DNA from 4 places in the Spongiibacter sp. C9W genome. Region 1 is predicted to be linked to each of the others. Evidence: predicted binding sites of a transcription regulator. Region 1 holds the regulator's gene; each other region holds the start of a gene.

Region 1 (4,849 bases):
TCGAAGAACTGCGCCAAGACCTAAAGCTAAGCTACGATCAAATCGCCTACGTGGGTGACGATTTACCCGACTTAGCCGCGATTCGAGCAGCGGGCCTGGGCATTACCGTCGCCAATGGTCACCACTTCGTCGCTCGCCATGCCGACTGGCAAACGCGTGCCGCAGGGGGCAGTGGCGCTGTGAGAGAGATCGCCGAGCTTATTTTGATGTCTCAAGGCAAGCTCAACGACGCACTTGAGCAGTTCCTGTAAATGGCTGCGCCGTCATTCAATATCAACGCTGCATCGGTCCTATCGGTACTGGCCGCTATCGCGGGCACCGTGATCTACCTCACGCAATTTAGTGAGAGCGGGAAATTGAGCCTGACTGACAGCTTCGAAGCCATCCCCGATGTTGACTCCCACCTCCAGGGCATCGAAGGCTCGAAATATCGCCAAGACGGCAATGTGGCATACCGGTGGCGCGCCGACAGTGCCGAACGCATGATTTCCTCGGGCAACATCCAGCTCAATCAGCCCTTCTACATCGGCAATATCGGCGAGCAGCGGCCGTGGACGGCGCAAGCCATTACCGGCACACTGTCACAAAATGGCCAACAACTGCAGTTGCGTGGCAGTGTTGTTGTTGAAGACTTAATTCGCGAAGCGCAAATCCACACAGAGCAACTCAGCATTGACCTGGAGCAAAGCCTGGTTGCGACGGATCAGCCACTGCGACTGCAACTACCCAATGGCGAAACCCAGTCGGAGGGCATGACGGCCGACCTCGTTAACGAGAAAGTCGAGCTGCTCGCGAAGGTAAAAGGACACTATGAACCGCAATAATCTACGCACCTTCGCTATTAGCGCCCTGCTCTGCCTCGCCAGCAGCGTGCACGGCTTGCCCGATGACCGCCGCCAGGCCATCAACCTCAGCTCAGATAAAGCCACCTATGAAAACAATCGCGGCATTTACACGGGCAACGTCAATATGTCGCAGGGCAGCCTGATTATTCGCGCAGACAAGCTGATTATTGTCGAGGCTGACAGAAAAGTAACCAAGGTTATTGCCCATGGCAGCCCCGCCCATTTTGAGCAACAACCCCGCGCCGGGGAAGGCGTCGTGGTCGCCAGTGCCCGACTCATAGAATACAGCCTAAATGCCGAGGAAATCCTGCTGCAAAAAGATGCCACCATCCGACATCAAGGCTCCAAGATCAGTGGCGATCGCATTGTATACAGCGGGCGCAAGCAAATGGTCATTGCCGATGGTGGCAGCCACAAACTCGATGGCAGGGTACAAATGACCCTACAGCCTCAGCAGGGCGTGAGTGATACCGATAGCCCCGCGCCAAGCACCACCCCCGACACCCCGGAGACTCCCCGCTAACATGCCCGTATTGAAAGCCAGCAACCTCGCTAAAGCCTACAAAGGCAGAGAGGTAATCAAAGACGTCTCCCTGAGTATTAACAGCGGTGAAATAGTCGGCTTGTTGGGTCCCAACGGGGCGGGAAAAACAACCTGTTTTTATATGATCGTCGGCATCGTCAACGCCGACCGCGGCCGCATTCAGCTCGACGACAAAGACCTGACACCGCTTTCCATCCAAGGTCGGGCCAAACACGGCGTTGGCTACCTCCCTCAGGAAGCATCCATATTTCGGAAGCTGAGCGTCGCTGACAACATCATGGCGATATTGGAGACCCGCAGCGACCTGAATCGCAAGCAACGCAAAGAAAAGCTCGATGCACTGCTACAAGAATTTCACATTGCCCATATTCGCCAATCGCCGGGTATGGCGCTCTCGGGCGGGGAACGGCGCAGAGTAGAAATTGCACGAGCACTGGCCACCGAGCCCAGTTTTATTCTGCTCGACGAGCCCTTTGCCGGGGTAGACCCCATATCGGTGAACGATATTCAGCAGATTATTCGCCACCTGCAGGCGCGCGGCATCGGCGTCCTAATTACCGACCACAACGTGCGAGAAACCCTCGATATCTGCGAAAAAGCCTACATAGTTGGCGAAGGTCGCATCGTTGCTGAGGGCAATGCCGAGGCCGTGCTCAACAACCAAATCGTGCGGGACATCTACCTCGGCGACACATTTACCCTTTGATCAAAAAATCGGCACAGCAATTGCTTTAAACGCCTATTGCAGCGGTGCGGCTGCGGGACTACACTGACCCTGAAGCATCGTCGTTTATGGCTACATAACGGCATTTAATCCCTCAGGTATGGTTGTAGTAGAAGTCATTGCCTATGAAACAATCGCTCCAGCTAAAAGTCGGTCAGCAGCTGACCATGACGCCCCAGCTGCAACAGGCGATTCGTTTATTACAGCTCTCCACCCTCGACCTTCAACAGGAAATTCAGTCGGCACTGGACTCCAACCCCCTGCTGGAAGTAGAGGAAGACAGCGACAGCCCGGAACCCCAGAGCAGCAACAGCCAGAGCGAAAGTAACGCCAATGAGGCTGACAGCAAAACGACCTCTGCTGAGGAGGCGCCCAGCAACGACGCTGACAGTGAATGGGCCGAGCGCAGCGACATCCCCGAAGATTTGCCGGTAGACAGCCAGTGGGAAGACGTCTACCAAAGCTCCGCACCAAGCTCCTCCGCGGCCGGTAGCGCCGACGACGACTACAACAATGACTATCGCCACGGCAGCTCAGAGTCGCTCCAGGACCACCTGCGCTGGCAACTCAACCTCAGCCGGCTCTCAGAACTTGACCGCATCGTCGCTGATGCCATCATCGACGCGATCGATGAAAAAGGGCGGCTCACCGTCAGCCCCGAAGAGCTGGTGGACGCCTTCGACGACGACAATATCGAAATAGAAGAAGTGAATGCAGTCCTTCACCTCATCCAGCAGTTTGACCCCCCAGGTGTTGGCGGCCAGGACCTTCAAGAATGCTTGCTGATTCAACTTCGACAGCTCTCCCCAGACACCCCATACTTGGCTGAAGCGCTGCAGATTGTCGAGCAACATATGCCGCAGCTCGGCAACCGTGATTACAACCAAATCATGCGTCGCTGCCGGCTAAAAGAAGACCAACTGCGCGACACCCTGGCACTCATTCAAACGCTGAACCCCACTCCCGGTGACTGCGTGGGCAACGACGAAACGGAGTATGTGGTACCAGACGTATTCGTCAGCAAAAAAGAAGGCCGCTGGCTGGTTGAGTTAAACCCGGACATTGCCCCGAAAATACAAATTAACAGCCACTACGCATCGCTCGCCAAAGACAGCGGCACCAGCAGCGACAAAGACTATATTCGCGACAACCTCCAGGAAGCGCGCTGGTTCATTAAAAGTCTGCAGAGCCGCAACGAAACACTGATGAAAGTCGCCACCAAAATTGTTGAGTATCAGCGCGGATTCCTGGAGTACGGCGACGAAGCGATGAAACCGCTAGTGCTCCACGATATCGCCGATGCAGTGAGCATGCATGAATCGACGATCTCACGGGTTACCACGCAAAAATATATGCATACCCCGAGAGGCATCTACGAACTCAAATATTTTTTCTCCAGCCACGTCTCGACCGATACCGGAGGAGAATGCTCCTCCACGGCGATTCGTGCACTAATCAAAAAATTAATTGCCGCAGAAAATCCCAAGAAACCGCTAAGCGACAGCAAAATCACCCAACTGTTGGCCGAGCAAGGCATCAAAGTTGCCCGGCGAACCATTGCAAAGTACAGGGAATCACTAGTCATTCCGCCCTCTAACGAACGGAAAAGACTGGTCTAATAAGGCCCCAAAAGGCCCAAACAACGCGCCGGGAGGCGCCGGATGTTCTCAGCGATGAAGGAGCAAGATATGCAAATAACCGTCAGTGGTCACCATGTTGAAGTTACCCCGGCACTTCGCGATTACGTCAACAACAAACTCGCCAAGCTGCAACGGCACTTCGACAATATCACCAATACCGACGTTACCTTGTCAGTAGAAAAGCTGGTTCAAAAAGCTGAAGCCACCGTACATGTGGCCGGCGCCGATCTGTTCGCCACCTGTGAATCAGAGGATATGTACGCGGCCATCGACAGCCTCACCGACAAGCTCGATCGCCAGCTTATTAAACACAAGGAGAAAAACCTGGGCCACTAAAGGCCCGGGGATGTTCCGGAAACGTAAACATGACCCTTGATTCAATACTCAGCCCCGGACGTACCCACTGCGGTACGTCTGTGGGCAGCAAGAAACGCCTACTGGAACAAATTTCTATTTTTGTCAGTGAGGATAATGCGCAATTCAACGCCGACGAACTGTTCAACGAACTGCTCGCCCGCGAGCGACTCGGAAGCACCGGTATCGGGCACGGGGTTGCGATTCCCCACTGTCGCAGCCAGCAGTGCACCGAAATTACCGGCATGCTGCTTAAACTTGCCGAGCCTATCGACTTCGAAGCGATAGACGACCAACCCGTGGACTTAGTGTTTGCGTTGATCGTTCCTGCCGAAGCACACGACGAACACATTAAAGTATTGGCAAGCTTGGCCAACGCCTTCAACGATGACGCTTTCCGCCAGCAGCTTCGCAGCGCAGACAGCGACAGCAGTCTTTATGAACGTGCGGTAGCGAGCTAGGCGTGAAGCTTATTATTCTCAGCGGCCGCTCAGGTTCGGGCAAAAGCACGGCGCTGCACCAGCTCGAAGACGAAGGCTTTTACGCCATCGACAACCTGCCGGTGTCACTGCTGCCCGCACTCGTTACCGAACTCTCTCAAAGCACACTGAAAGTTCATCAGCAGGTTGCTGTCTGTATCGATGCGAGAAACTCACAAACAGAGCTCGCCCGCTTCCAAGAACTGTGCAAACAAGTTCGAAGCCTGGCCAGCTTGCGTATTCTTTTTTTGGATGCCAGCGAC
Region 2 (4,849 bases), 1.1 Mb from region 1:
GCTCGGCAAGTTTGGGGAGGTGGATGCGGATAACGTTTAGGCGATGAAATAAATCCTCGCGAAAGCTGTTGTCTTGCACCAGCTTTTCAAGATTTTGGTGGGTGGCCGCGATAATGCGAACATCGACTTTCACCGGGGTATGCCCCCCCACGCGGTAGAACTCACTGTCGGCGAGTACCCGCAACAGGCGGGTTTGGGTTTCGGCGGGCATATCGCCTATTTCGTCCAGAAAAAGCGTACCGCCATCGGCCTGCTCAAAGCGTCCGCGACGCTGGGCAGTGGCACCGGTGAAGGCCCCTTTTTCGTGGCCAAAGAGTTCCGATTCCATCAGGTCCTTGGGGATCGCAGCCATATTCAGCGCGATAAAAGGTTTGCTGGCCCTCGGGCTGTGGCGGTGGAGGGCCTGGGCGACAAGCTCTTTACCGGTACCGGATTCGCCGTTAATCAGTACCGTGATATTGGACTGGGACAAGCGGCCAATGGCGCGAAACACCTCCTGCATCGCGGGTGCTTCGCCGATAATTTCGGTGCTCTCCAGCGGCACTTCCTCGGGCAGTACCGGGCGGTTTTTATTGGCGTGTTGCAGGGCGCGCTGGGTTGTTGCCAATACCTCGTCGACGTCGAAGGGTTTGGGCAGGTATTCAAAGGCGCCTCCTTGATAGGAGGCAACGGCGCTATCCAGATCTGAGTGGGCGGTGGTAATAATCACCGGCAAACCGGGGTGGATGTCGCTGATGCGCGACAGCAGTTTTAAGCCATCGATACCCGGCATGCGGATATCGCTGATAACCGCGTCGGGCACCCCCGACTCCAGCTGAGCAAGCAGGGCATCGCCATTTTCGAAGCTGCGGGTTTCAATGCCGGCCTGGTTGAGGGCTTTTTCGAGTACCCAGCGAATCGATTTGTCGTCGTCGGCAATCCATACGGTGTTGCTATAGCTCATCGGTTTTGCTCCACGGGTATAAACAGCGAAAACTCCGTGCGACCGGGTTCGCTGTGGCATTCAATAAGGCCTTGGTGATGGTTGAGAATGGACTGTGAGATCGACAGTCCAAGCCCAGAGCCGTCGGCGCGGCCGCTGATCATTGGCAGGAATATCGACGGTGCCAGGTCTTCGGGTATGCCCGGGCCGTTATCAATAATGTCCACGCGGCACACCAGTCGGTGGCGGTGAGAGCCAATGGTAAATTGGCGCAGCGTTCTGCTGCGCAGGGTAATTTGTGCGCCGTCTTCAGGAGGGGATTGTTTCAGCGCCTGAAGCGCGTTGCGGACGATGTTGAGTACCGCCTGAATTAATTGCTCGCGATCGCCGATGATGTCGGGGATGCTGGGGTCGTAATCGCGGATGATGCTTAACTCCTCGCCTCCCTCAACTTCCACTAGCTGGCGCACGCGCTCCAGCACTTCATGGATATTGGTGGGCAGCTGGTTGGGCATCTTATTGGGCCCCAGCATATTGTCGACGAGGTTTCGCAGGCGGTCGGCCTCTTCGATAATGATGTTGGTGTAATCGTGCAGGCGCGGGTCGTCGAGTTCGCGTGCCAGAAGTTGTGCCGCACCGCGCAAGCCGCCGAGCGGGTTTTTCACTTCGTGGGCAATGCCGCGCAGCAGCGCTTTGCTGTTTTGCTGGGAAGATAGCAGGCCTTCTTCGCGACTGATGCGAAGCAGTCGATCCAGCGGCTGCAGCTCGATGATAAGAGACGTTCGCGGGTGTTCCACAATCGGCGTTACCGCATAGTCCACCGTGATTTCGTCGCCGGAGCGCAGGGTTAATACTGTTTCCCGTTTAGTGAATGCCTCGCGGTTGTTGATGGCGTCCAGCAGTTTCACAACGGTGTCTTCGTCTTCGTGAAAAAGGTGGGTGATGGCCTCGCCGTGGATGCGCTGGTCAGACACCGCCAGCAGCGACTCTGCCGCCGGGTTGATATAACTCACGGTGAGGTTGGGCTCGACCAGTAGGATCGCCGTTTTCAGGTTGTCGAGTATGTGGTGGTGCAAATTCGCTGGGGGCATGGGCTCGCCACTGTCTTCATTATGGTTCATTGCAAAGCAATAATTAGGCCAGTGCCCCGGAATGGGGGCGTTGTTATTGAGTGGGCGCTAATTGGGCGTTGTATATGGCGTGCCGCGGTGCTGCGCCGCTGGGGCTGGCCCCGCGATGGCGCGCTCGACCGCCGCTATTGTCTTAGTGTGCACCAATTTGGTGCTTTGTGTATAGCTTGGCTGGAGGGTCAGTTGTTTGGCCAGTGGGCCACGACTGAAACAGTGTCTCGACTCAGCTTTTCCCCGTTTGGGCCGAGGACTTCTGCGCTGATTTGGTGCCGGCCGCGGCTCAGGTGCTCAATGCGTGCAGAGGTGGCGCTTCCCCGGCTAAGGGTTTTGCCATTGACGGCGATGCGCAGGCTCTCGTCGCCGCGCAGGGGGCGCTCAAGCTTTACATTAACAGTGGTGGGAATGCGGCCATTGGGGAATACCTGGCCGTCGCGCGGCTGGATGATTTGTACCTTGACTGAGGCCGGTACGGGGGTGGCATGTCGGTCCAGCTTGGCCGGTGGCGGTGGCGACACAGCCGGCGTGGTGTTTACCGGGGGTAGATCGACCGGGCTGCCGCCGTCGCGGGGAGAGTCGCTGTAAACGGTGCGGCCCTGTTCGTCGGTATGACGATAGATTTCTGCATGCAGTGGGCTGCAGAGCACGCTCGCTACGCAAATAAGGCTCAGCAGACGATACATAAAAAGCCCTCGCTATCACTTTTCTGTAGTGTGCGACGAGTTGATAGGCGCGGCAAGGTTTAAAAAATGACAGGCAAAAAAAAGCCCGCCGAAGCGGGCTTTTTCGCACAAGGCGTATTAAACGCTGTAGTACATGTCGAACTCAACGGGGTGAGTTGTCATGTTCAGGCGCTCGATTTCCTCAGACTTCAGCTCGATGTAAGCATCGATCATGTCGTCGTCGAATACGCCGCCAGCGGTCAAGAAGGCGCGGTCTGCATCCAGTGCTTGCAGCGCTTGCTCGAGGCTAGACGCAACAGTCGGGATTTCAGCCGCTTCTTCTGCAGGCAGGTCGTACAGATCTTTGTCTGCCGCATCGCCAGGGTGGATCTTGTTCTGGATACCGTCAAGGCCAGCCATCAGCAGGGCCGCGAATGCCAGGTAGGGGTTCGCAGAGGGATCTGGGAAGCGAACTTCTACGCGGCGTGCTTTCGGGTTGGTGATGAATGGAATACGGATAGACGCTGAGCGGTTACGTGCTGAGTAAGCCAGCATAACAGGTGCTTCAAAGCCGGGAACCAGGCGCTTGTACGAGTTAGTAGAAGCGTTGGCAAAGGCGTTGATCGCGCGAGCGTGCTTGATGATACCGCCGATGTAGTACAGTGCTGTTTCAGACAGGCCGCCGTAAGCGTCGCCAGTAAACAGGTTTTGGCCGTCTTTGCTCAGTGACATGTGCACGTGCATACCGCTACCGTTGTCGCCGACAACTGGCTTGGGCATGAAAGTAGCGGTCTTGCCGTAGGCGTGAGCGACGTTGTGTACGCAGTACTTAAGTACCTGTACTTCGTCAGCTTTTTTCACAGCAGAGTTAGGGCCAACACCGATTTCACACTGACCAGCAGTACCTACTTCGTGGTGGTGTACTTCAACTTCCAGACCCATGTCGGTCATTGCGTTACACATTGCTGCGCGCAGGTCGTGCAGGCTGTCGACAGGTGGTACGGGGAAGTAACCGCCTTTAACGCCAGGACGGTGACCAGTGTTGCCTTCTTCGAAGCTGTTGCCAGAAACCCAGGCGGCTTCGTCAGAAGAAATCGCGTAGCTCGCGCCTTCCATTGCCACTTTCCACTTCACGTCGTCAAACACGAAGAACTCGGGCTCGGGACCAAACAGTGCGCTGTCGGCGATGCCGGCAGAGCGCATGTAGTCTTCGGCGCGCTGAGCGATAGAGCGTGGGTCACGGTTGTAGCCCTGCATAGTAGAAGGCTCAACGATGCCGCAGCGAATGATAATAGTGGGCTCGTCGGTGAAGGGGTCGAGAACAGAGGCCTCGTCGTCCGGCATGAGGATCATGTCTGACTCGTTAATGCCTTTCCAGCCTGAGATCGATGAGCCATCGAACATTTTGCCTTCTTCGAAGAAGCCCGCGTCGATTTCGCTCACCGGCATGGTGACGTGTTGTTCTTTACCTTTAGTGTCGGTGAAGCGCAGGTCCGCCCACTTCACGTCATTATCGGCGATTAACTTCAGAGTGTTCTCTGACATTCTTAACATCCTCCAATATAGAGTCTTGTAGTCGATTCGGCGTGGCCGAAAGCAGTGGCGATTATAGGTTCATTGCCGCGTGCCGCATAGCGACATCTGCATAGAACCGAAAGTAAACACGCATATGCGCTGCGGGCCGTGGCGCCGCTGTTTCTGTTCGAAATTTATAGAGCAATATGCGTGCCATATTTTTGTGCTGGTTTTTTGTTCAAAATCCGAGCGAAAAACCCACTTTGCCTGAAAACTGTGCGTTTTGCCAAAAAGTGCGCACCAATATGGTGCTCTGGTGTTTCATTTTGGTGCGTTGTCGGGGTTTCTGCGGAGCTGAAGCGTTTTAAGTGAACCGCTATAATGCCCGCCCAGCTATCTCCGTGGTGCCACAATGAAGTTCATCGTAAAGCTCTTCCCTGAAATTATCATCAAGAGCAAGCCTGTTCGCAAAAAGTTCATCAAACAGTTGCGCGATAACCTGCGCAAGCTGCTGATCCCGATTGACCCTGAACTCCAGATCGTTCGTGAATGGGACCGTATCACTATTGAAACCCAGTGTCGTGCCGACGCCGATATTGCGGCGATATTGGCAGTGTTGGGCA
Region 3 (4,849 bases), 770 kb from region 1:
TTTGAGCAGGTGCTGGCGATAATGAAAAAACGCGGGGTTGCCTACCGGCATATTTCGTCGGCGCGCTACGCAAACGGTTTGCGCGAGCTGTGCCGCAGCAGCGATCCCGGCAAATTAGTGGATATCCTAGTCTGTGGGGCGTTGATAGAGGCTCGCAGTTGTGAGCGTTTTGCGCGGATCGCGCCGGAACTCGATGACGAACTGGGTGCATTCTACCTCTCCCTGCTCAAGTCCGAGTCCCGGCATTTCAAAGACTATTTAAGCCTTGCACAGCGCTATTCAGACGAGCCCATTGCGCCGCGTGTCGCGCTGTTTTGTGAGCGAGAGAAGGAGTTGATTCTCACGCCTGATGAGGTGTTCCGGTTCCATAGCGGGCCGCTGCTCGCAGCCTAAGGTGCCGGCTGAGCTGGTCTAGCCCATGGAGCCGGTGCTGAGCAGTTGATCCGCTAAGTCTTCAACACTGCGGTTTTGCCGCTGTGCATTTTTCTTTAGCAGGGCCTCGGCCTGGTGAGGAGCAAGCGAGAAGTTGTCCACGATGAAGGTGATAGCTTCATGGGTTTTCAGCCGCTGTTTGGATGAAAATTGCGCAGCAGCGACTTCAGTGTGCAACTGCTGATGGCTGTGAAGCTCGCTAATCGCGATATCAATTAACGCTTGCAGCAAACTGTCGCGAAGGCTGCTGATGGCGTAAAGGCTGATATCCAGTTCGGCGGCTAGCCGAGCGATCCCCTCAGATGCTCTGCCGAAGAGACTGATAATGGTTTGGGGGCTGTCGCGCCGGGTATGGGCGACATGTTCCAGCACATCGCGCCGTGGCGAGCCAGTGCGGGCGAAAATGAGCTCCGGTGGCCAGCGCTCCAGCTCATCGTACAGGTCGCTGTCCTTTTCCGTGCTTCTGCATTCGATACCGGCGCGAGCGAGTGCTGTTGCCAAGTGCTTGACGTCCTCAGGTGCTAGGTCGATAAGTAGTGCTCTCATCCGCGTGCCGATGCCTGTTGGGGGTTCATAAGTCGCAGTGCCGACAATTCGGGCTCTGGTAGCGGCAGCGCTTCGAGATACTTTAAGGTCCCGCCAACCCCAATGATTTTTCCATCTATAAACTGGTTGGGTCCCAGCTGCTGGGAGTCTGAAAACAGCATTTTCTGAGGCAGATTGCCCTCCGTTTTGCGGTCGATCTGGGGGCTGTCGATTCCCAGGGAGGCGGCGACCTGGCGATATAAGTCGGGTTTGAAAATGGCCCTTGCCGTGTCGTCGAGTTTGATGGGCATTTTTAACAGTTGCCAGCGGTACATTTGTGAGATGTACCAATCAATGTGGCTCAGCCAGGGAAAGTTGGCGCAGTAGCGGTGGAAAACATGGAAGTCGGCCACCTCTTCCGGGGCTTCCCCGTGATGGCGCTGAGAGAAGCCACGGAGTGATAGCGCAACAGTGTCCTCGGGTAGGGCGATATAGGCAGCTTGACTAATGATCTTGGCGGCGCGACGACGGTTCTCTTTTTTATCCAGCCATTGGCAGGCCCGAAGCAGCGCTCGAAGCACTGCTCGGTGGCTGTTGGGATGATGGTGGCTCCATTGCTCGGTGACGGCGAAGACTTTCTCCGGGCTGTTGTTCCACAATTGGTATTTGGTCGCCACGACATGCCCGAGTCGTTGTTGAACGGCCAGCGTATTCCACGGTTCGCCAACACAAAAGCCGTCGATATTACCCTCGCTCAACGCGGTAACCATCTTCGGTGGTGGTACCACGACCAGCTCGACATCGCGCTCGGGGTCGATGCCAGCGCTCGCCAGCCAATAACGCAGCTCAAAACTTTGGGTTGAGCAGGGGTAAACGATGCCCAGGCGCAAGGGCGCCGCTGACGCCTCGCGCACTTGAAGGTGCTGCTTTAGTGCCCCTGCGGCGGCGCTGGGGCAGCGAGCGGAATGGGGGTCAATAGCAGCCAGGTGTTGGAACAGCTCATTGCTGAGCGTAATGGCATTGCCGTTGAGATCCAGAACCATGCCGCTGACAAAATCGAAACGTGGACCGCCAATGCCGAGTCGGCTGGCCAGTGGCATGGAGGCGAGCATCTGCGCCCCATCCAGAATTCCCAAGCCTACTTTGTCGCGAATGGCGGCCCATGAGGTTTCCCGGCAAAGCTCAACGTCAAGGCCTTCTGCTGCGAAGTAGCCTTTCTCAAAGGCAATGACCAAGGGTGCGCAATCCGTGAGAGGGATGAAGCCCAGCCGCAGGCGCGGCTTTTCTGGCGGTGTTGCCGTTGTGGGGTGGGGCATGCCAAGAGTTCCTGATATTACCGTATTGGTCGTTATATACGGGGTAACTCAGCAATACTTATGCCAGTCTTCTTGGGGGCTTTCGGGGTGCGTTGTGCAGTGTGGGCGCTAATGACGAGCATGCCATACCGCCCCAGTGAAAAAGAAAGTGCGCGAGTTTGGGGCGGCCTTTCGCAAACGCCCAAAAGTGGTGCGCAATTTAAATATCGAAGGCGCGGAGTACGATCTCGCTATCCTTGCAATCGAGCACCCAGCCTTGGCGGTGCCAGTCGCCGAGTACGATGCGTTCGGCTGGCTTGTTGTTAAGGGTAAAAGCATGTCGCGCGGGACGATGAGTGTGGCCGTGAATCAGTCGCTGGCAATGATGCTGGGTCATGATGCGTTCTACCTCTGAGGGCGTGACGTCCATGATATCTTCGGCCTTGTTGCTATTGGCTTCACTGCTGGCGGCGCGCAGCTGTTTGGCGAGGGCGCGGCGCTCGCTAAGACTTTTGCTTAACACCTGTGCCTGCCACTCTGGAGAGCGAGCCATTGCCCGGAACTGCATATATTCGGCGTCGCCAGTGCATAGGCTATCGCCATGCATCAACAGCGTGGGCTCGCCGAGTAAGTCGATCACGCAGGGGTCGTCGAGGCGTGTTGCCGAGACCGCTTGGCAAAATGCATCACCGACTAAGAAGTCACGATTGCCGTGCATAAAATACACTTGGCAGCCGGTATTGCTGAGTTCGAGGAGGGCGGTTTTGACCTGCTCAATCAGGGGACTACTGTCATCGTCGCCCAGCCAGCTCTCAAAGAAGTCGCCAAGAATGTAGAGCGCGTTCGCCTTGGAGGCGTCGTCTTGCAGAAACTGGCAGAACGCCCGGGTGATATCCGGGCGCTGCTCGTCAAGGTGCAAGTCTGAAATAAACAGACTGCGCATAGCCTAGCCTTGCCACTCCGCTTTTTCGATGATCACATCGTCGGCGGGAACGTCTTGATGACCCGCGGCGCTGGTAGTGCGTACCGCTTTAATTTTTTCAACAACGTCCATACCTTCGCTGACTTTGCCAAATACCGCGTAGCCCCAGCCCTGCATGTTTTTGCCGCTGTGGTTCAGGAAGTCGTTGTCTTTCACATTGATAAAGAATTGCGCGCTGGCAGAGTGTGGGTCCATGGTGCGTGCCATTGCCAGGGTGCCAACAGTGTTTTTGAGGCCATTATCTGCTTCGTTTTCAATGGGCTCGCGGGTTGCTTTTTGTTTCATGCCGGGCTCGAAACCGCCGCCTTGAATCATAAAGCCGTCGATAACGCGGTGGAAGATGGTGCCGTCGTAAAAGCCTTCCTCAACGTACTGCTTAAAATTTTCTGCGGTCTTGGGCGCGTTTTCGAAGTCGAGTTCGATCTTGATGTCACCAAAATTTGTTTTAAAGATAACCATTTGCGTTGATTCTCGCTTATAAGCCGAAATTAAAGCCGCTATAATACGGTTTTTGCATTGGCGGCGAAACCGGGCCTACGTTTGCCGTCGACAACCTTTATGCATCGTGCGCCTGTCACTGGCGCAATAAACCAAGAGATTTGCGATTCAATGAGTGAACAAGACGTCACTGGTAATAACTTTTTGCGCGGCATCATCCGCAAGGATATCGAGGAAGGCCGCCTGAGTGGTTCACTGGTCACCCGATTTCCTCCGGAGCCCAATGGCTTTTTACATATTGGTCACGCCAAGTCGATTTGCCTGAATTTTGGTCTGGCTGAGCATTTTGGCGGCCAGTGTCATTTGCGTTTCGACGACACCAACCCTGCCAAGGAAGAGCAGGCCTATATTGATGCTATTCAGGAAGATATTCAGTGGTTGGGCTATCAGTGGGCAGGGCCAGTACGCTATGCCTCTGATTATTTTGACACGCTCTATGACTACGCGGTGGCATTGATCAACGCCGGCAAGGCATACGTGTGCGAACTTAGCGCAGAGCAGGCGCGAGAGTATCGCGGCACGTTAACTGAGCCGGGCCGAAACAGTCCCTTTCGCGAGCGCAGCCCTGAAGAGAACCTCGCTGAGTTTGAGGCGATGCGCAACGGTGAATACGAAGAGGGCGCGAAAGTGCTGCGTGCCAAAATCGATATGTCAGCGCCGAATATCAATTTGCGCGACCCGATCATTTATCGCATTCGCAAGCAGACCCATCACCAAACGGGTGATAAGTGGTGTATTTATCCTACCTACGACTTCACTCACGGTCAGTCCGATGCCATTGAGGGGATTACGCACTCTATCTGCACCTTGGAGTTTGAAGATCATCGCCCGCTGTACGAATGGTTTATAGAAAATCTGCCGGTGCCGGCCGAGCCCAAGCAGTATGAATTTGCGCGCCTGAATATCAATTACACCGTTACCAGCAAGCGCAAATTGAAAGCTCTGGTTGACGAGAATATTGTCGCTGGCTGGGATGACCCGCGCATGCCGACTATTGCCGGGATGCGTCGCCGTGGCTTTACGCCTGCAGCGCTGCGCCACTTTTGCGAGATGGTGGGTGTGGCCCGCAGTGAGGGGATTGTCGACATGGCGATGCTTGAGCACGCGATCCGCGATG
Region 4 (4,849 bases), 1.5 Mb from region 1:
CCGCCACTGCAGTTGCCCGATACCACCGCCTGATGTAACCGAGTGCCGTAGGGCATGCTGCTGCTGTACTTGCCCACTGCCGCAGAGGCGTTGTTGCTTGCTGGATTGGTCAAATTTGAAATGAACACCCGTATTCCCTTTGGCGTGATTTGACTCGGGCGAATCAGCTCGGCTTGCATGCAGCCTGCTGAGGGAACGATCACTTGATCGCCTGCAATCAACGGCACGTCGTGGGTGTGCTGGCCCGAAAATATCCCTGCGAGATTGATTTCTTGCTGCCAGCCGTCGCGAATCAGCAGAACTTTGTCTACACGCGCGTCAGGGCGTGCACCCGCTGCTGCGCGTATGGCTTCACTGAGGTAGCGTTTGGTGGGGTAGTCGCCGCTGATGCGAATTTTACTGTCGTCGGTCTGCGCGGGAATCAGGTCGTTGATGAGTACGCGGCCAGGCTCAAATACAGCGCCTGACACCGAAACCATAATGGGGGCCCACTGAAGCGGGCGCACACTGATGTGAAGGGTGTGGGCGAGAAACATTTGTTGGGCAACCAGCATGATGCGCAGGCGGTTCTCCACTTCTTCGGTGTCCAGTCCAACCACCTGCACCGGAGCGAGGTAGGGAAGCTCAATATTGCCATCGTGGTTAACCAAGTACTCGCCGCTGAACTCCTCCCCTTCATGGATGCGAATTTCGATCCTGTCGCCGGGTGACAGTGGCAGCAAGCGCCGGCCTTGGCTGTTTAACGATCGCGGGGTACCGGGATTTCGCCACTGCTGTGCTAAGGGTTCATCGACACGATAGTCCGCACTGTTCAGCGCCATGCCGCTGCCATCGGTCGAGCAGGTATTCACCGCCATGCGACTGCTAAATTCGTGGCGTTGTTCCACCTCTGACTTGTCGCGCTCAGGCAGGCTTGTCGAAATATCCGGCATCGACGCACAGGCCGCCAGTGTTAATGCGACACTGGCGAGGACGGCGCGACGGCAGCGTCGCGGCGTGAAAAGGCGGTGTGCAGATAGGGTCCATTTGGCAATGTTCATAGCGCTTTCCTGCTGCTGATTAGGTTGATCTCACTGCTATTGTGAGACGGCATATCTTGAATATTGCAGGTGGCGTGCCAGCTGGCGTGAATAAAAATATGCTTTAAAAACAGTAGGATAGTGTTTTTTGTCGAGGGCGGGAAATTGCAAAATGCAAATCGTGCCTTGCGTTTGCATTTTGCGAATCATATTGCTGGAGGGTGCGCCACCGCAGTGGCGGTATACGATGTGGTGCGATCCTTAGCTCTGGCTGGCCTGCCGCAGCCTGATTAGAAACAGAGGGTTGCCAATGATGTAGCGCTTCCACATCCGGCCCGGTTCTTGTAGTAGCCGCCAAATCCATTCCATACCCAACTCACGCAGCCACAGGGGCGCCCGGGAGACCTTCTCGGCATAGAAGTCGAACAAGCCGCCAACGGCGATGACGACTGGGCTATTCAGTTGCTCCCGGTGCGCGAGAATCCACTGTTCCTGTAGGGGTTGACCCATGCCGACCAGCAGCACGTCCGCCCTGCTATCGTTAATTTTATCGACGATGTCCTGGCAGTGCTGTTTGTCGAAATAGCCGTGCTGTGTGCCGGCGCTTCGCAAGTGTGGCTGTTGCTTCAACATTGCCTGCATCGCGGCATCGGCAATTCCGTCTTCACCGCCGAGCATGAACAGGCGCTGGCCGTGTTGGGCGAGTTGTTCGCACAGCAAAGGCAGCATATCGGTGCCGTTTATATTGCCCTTACGGCGAATACCGTTGCGCCGACAGGCCATTTCGATACCGCTGCCATCGGGCAGCATATAGTCTGCTTGATTCAGTTGTGATCGCAGTTCGCTGTTGTTGTAGGCGAGATTTAAGGTGTGGGCGTTCGCGAAGAAAACTGTCGCACGATGTCGATGTGTCACGTGCTTATTAATCACCGAAAGTGCGTTTTCCATTGAGATGTTGGCGATGTTTACGCCAAAAATCGTAAAACTGTCGACGTCTTTCAGGGCTTTGCCGCCGTTGTACAGCAGTCCCGCCAGCAGCGATTTGCCGATGATGGCAGCGTCTGTTTTGAATCCCTGCTTGTCGGCGTATTCGAGATTGCAGGCCTCTTCGTCGATAAAGTCGATACCAGAAATTCGTCGCAGTTCGAACAGTGAAAACATACCTGGATTCAGGGTTTCGGTACCCGCTGCAGCGGGCTCTTGCTCGGTGCGCGCTCGGTAACCGACCAGTGCCAGCTCGCCTTTAATAACGTTTAGGAGCAACGGCAGGCGACTGAGATTTACCTGATCGTGCAGCAGTAAGGCGGGCACGCCATCACCAGCAGCGCTGTGCAAGGTGACGCGGTCAACGATTTTTTTGCCTTTAATCAGGCGAAAAAGGCTATGAACGAAAAGCCACGGAGCGAAGGCTAACGCGGCTGCCACTGCCAATATACGGTCTGTTTTTTTTACACAGCGTGGCTGGGCGCTGAGCGATTTGTTGTAAACGGTGTGATGGCGCATGCTGGCATCCTCTCGGCTGTTTAGAGCTAAAGGGGCAATGCCTGTGCCAGGCGCGTAAAATTATTTTAAGTCTATGATTTATAAGTGATTGCCAAAGGGTTAGGTGGGTTTTTAACGGCGCAGAGAGTGGTTCGATAGCCAGCATGATTTGCATTTTGCAATGCAACTGGCTTGCCGGTGATGCTAAGCCGCACTGCGCGAAACATTAGGCTGAGACTGACCGCGCTTCTAACTCAGCGATGGCATGATGGAGGGCTTCTTTGCCTGACGAGAATTTCTCGCCGGATACCGAAAGTAGCTCCATAAGAAGTTGGGTATTTTCAGCATCGCAGCATTTTTCGATATGCAAACAATAGTCCTGCAACGACGTTGCGCCGCAATAACCAAGATTACTTTTTGCGGAGTGTACGGCGTCGCGAAGCCCGGCAAGTGCTGGTTGATCGGCGGAGTCCGCAATCGCTGCTGTCAGAGACTGCAACTTATCAAGCTGCTCCACGACCATTTTTAAAATAATGAGCGCGGTCTCTAACCCTGTATCGACAATGAGTTGTTCAAGGATCGTGGTGTCTATCTCCGCGGCATACAGCGCTGCAGTGAGTGTTGCGGTGTTGCCCGCGTCATCTTGGGAACTGGACGCAGCGGTTTGTTCAACAGGCAGCCAGGACTCAAGTGTGTTCAGCAATTCATCGCGGTTTACCGGTTTAGACAGGAAACCATCCATGCCCGCGTCTTCACAGCGCTTTACATCGGTATCGAAGGCATTGGCGGTCATTGCGATAATTGGGGTGTTGCGCTCTTTACCGGGCAATTGGCGGATGTGTCGGGTTGCCTCTAAACCGTCCATTTCAGGCATACGCAAGTCCATTAGCACCAAGTCGTAGCGGCCACTGGTTACGGCCATTAATGCCTCAATGCCGTTGGCGACGATGTCGACTTGATAGCCGGCGCGCAACAACAGAGTCTTCGCGACTAACTGGTTCGCTTCGTTATCCTCTGCGAGTAGGAGCTTGTGCCGGCTTGGGTTTATTTCGTCGGTGATGTGTTCATTGGCGGGCTCCGATTCGGCGTCGCCGTCGAGAATGGCAAGGAGCTGGCTCGGCCGAAAGGGGCGATACATCATATGTTGGAAGCCGGCCTTGCTGCTGTGTTGCAAGAGTTCCGCCGAAAAATTGCGGTTGTACAGCACCACTTGTTGAATGGGGATCTGCTGCGCCATCAATAACGTGCTCAATTTTTCCGGTGTGGCAAAGCAGCGCATGTCCACGATCAGTATGTCGCGTGCAGATAATTTCGGAAGGTTCTCTAAGGCACGAATTGCGACGGCTTCTATGCCCAGCCAGTCCGCTTGTTGCAGTATGCTGGCAAGCAGTGTTTTGTTGTCGCTCCGCAAAAACAGCTTGCCTGTTGCGCGTTTTGGCTTTGCCAGGCTGGGGAGGTTAGTGTTGCTTGCATTGACCGGTATCTCAACGCGGAACCGGCAGCCTTCGCCTTTTTTGCTCGTCAGCGAGATTCGACCGTCGAGCAATTCAGTCAGTTTTTTACATATGACTAAGCCAAGGCCCGTGCCACCGTGAACGGCGCTGTCACTATTATCTACTTGAGAGAATTCATTAAATAACTTCTCTTGATCCTCTTCTGAAATCCCAACCCCCGAATCGCGCACTTCAAGTACCAGCCCGAGTCGGCCGTCAGCCAGTTTTTCATCGGTTTGAGAGATTTTTAGATTTACGCCGCCAGAGTCAGTGAACTTAATCGCGTTATCGAGAAGGTTGGTGACGATACGCCGTACAAAGCTCAGGTCACTGATTACCGTTTTCGGTATGCGGGGGTCGATGCAGGCGGAGATCTCGATATCTTTATTTACCGCGCGAATGGTTGATACCTCCATCACGCGCTCACATTGCTCTAATAAGCTGAACTTGCTGGAGTGAATTTCTTGTTGTCCGGACTCGATTTTTGAAAAGTCCAATACGTCTTCAATGACGCTTAATAAACTATTGCCTGCCGCAAGTGAGGTCTCTGCCAGCATGCGTTGCTCGGTGGATAAATCGCCTTCAAGCAACAGGTCCATACAGCCAATAACGGCGTTCAGGGGCGAGCGAATCTCGTGGCTCATATGCGCGAGAAAGCGGGATTTAGCCTTACTGCTTGCAACCGCGGTTTCCCTTGCCTGAGTAAGTGCTTTTTCCCGCTCTATCCGCGTTGTAATGTCTCGAATGGTTGCGGTAAAGAAGGTTTGCCCTTCGAATTCGGCAGTGGGAACAACGGTTAGCTCGCAGGGGAAGAGGCTGCCATCTCGCCGGATAGCTTCTACTTCTATCCGCGTA

Evidence for each region. The regulator sigma-54, encoded in region 1, starts transcription at its own class of promoters, with help from an activator protein. The targets are predictions, from matches to a motif close to TGGCACANNNNTTGCNNT.
Region 2: the regulator sigma-54 is predicted to act here: its motif matches at 2,047-2,064, upstream of glnL (nitrogen regulation protein NR(II)).
Region 3: the regulator sigma-54 is predicted to act here: its motif matches at 2,322-2,339, upstream of AC2Q8J_RS00840 (CmpA/NrtA family ABC transporter substrate-binding protein).
Region 4: the regulator sigma-54 is predicted to act here: its motif matches at 2,554-2,571, upstream of AC2Q8J_RS06515 (WecB/TagA/CpsF family glycosyltransferase).

What each region holds. Positions count from the first base shown of each region.
Region 1 is NZ_CM170672.1:2,900,552-2,905,400, reverse strand. It holds gene AC2Q8J_RS13820 (KdsC family phosphatase) at 1-251, shown strand, start outside; gene lptC (LPS export ABC transporter periplasmic protein LptC) at 252-824, shown strand; gene lptA (lipopolysaccharide transport periplasmic protein LptA) at 811-1,368, shown strand; gene lptB (LPS export ABC transporter ATP-binding protein) at 1,370-2,095, shown strand; gene AC2Q8J_RS13800 (RNA polymerase factor sigma-54) at 2,239-3,732, shown strand; gene hpf (ribosome hibernation-promoting factor, HPF/YfiA family) at 3,802-4,089, shown strand; gene ptsN (PTS IIA-like nitrogen regulatory protein PtsN) at 4,119-4,568, shown strand; gene rapZ (RNase adapter RapZ) at 4,571-4,849, shown strand, end outside.
Region 2 is NZ_CM170672.1:1,805,061-1,809,909, reverse strand. It holds gene ntrC (nitrogen regulation protein NR(I)) at 1-943, opposite strand, end outside; gene glnL (nitrogen regulation protein NR(II)) at 940-2,013, opposite strand; gene AC2Q8J_RS08590 (DUF4124 domain-containing protein) at 2,232-2,732, opposite strand; gene glnA (glutamate--ammonia ligase) at 2,850-4,256, opposite strand; gene thiI (tRNA uracil 4-sulfurtransferase ThiI) at 4,639-4,849, shown strand, end outside.
Region 3 is NZ_CM170672.1:189,503-194,351, forward strand. It holds gene AC2Q8J_RS00830 (MiaE family protein) at 1-393, shown strand, start outside; gene AC2Q8J_RS00835 (ANTAR domain-containing response regulator) at 412-978, opposite strand; gene AC2Q8J_RS00840 (CmpA/NrtA family ABC transporter substrate-binding protein) at 975-2,273, opposite strand; gene AC2Q8J_RS00845 (UDP-2,3-diacylglucosamine diphosphatase) at 2,473-3,195, opposite strand; gene AC2Q8J_RS00850 (peptidylprolyl isomerase) at 3,199-3,693, opposite strand; gene AC2Q8J_RS00855 (glutamine--tRNA ligase/YqeY domain fusion protein) at 3,844-4,849, shown strand, end outside.
Region 4 is NZ_CM170672.1:1,361,051-1,365,899, reverse strand. It holds gene AC2Q8J_RS06520 (polysaccharide biosynthesis/export family protein) at 1-1,040, opposite strand, end outside; gene AC2Q8J_RS06515 (WecB/TagA/CpsF family glycosyltransferase) at 1,281-2,522, opposite strand; gene AC2Q8J_RS06510 (response regulator) at 2,728-4,849, opposite strand, start outside.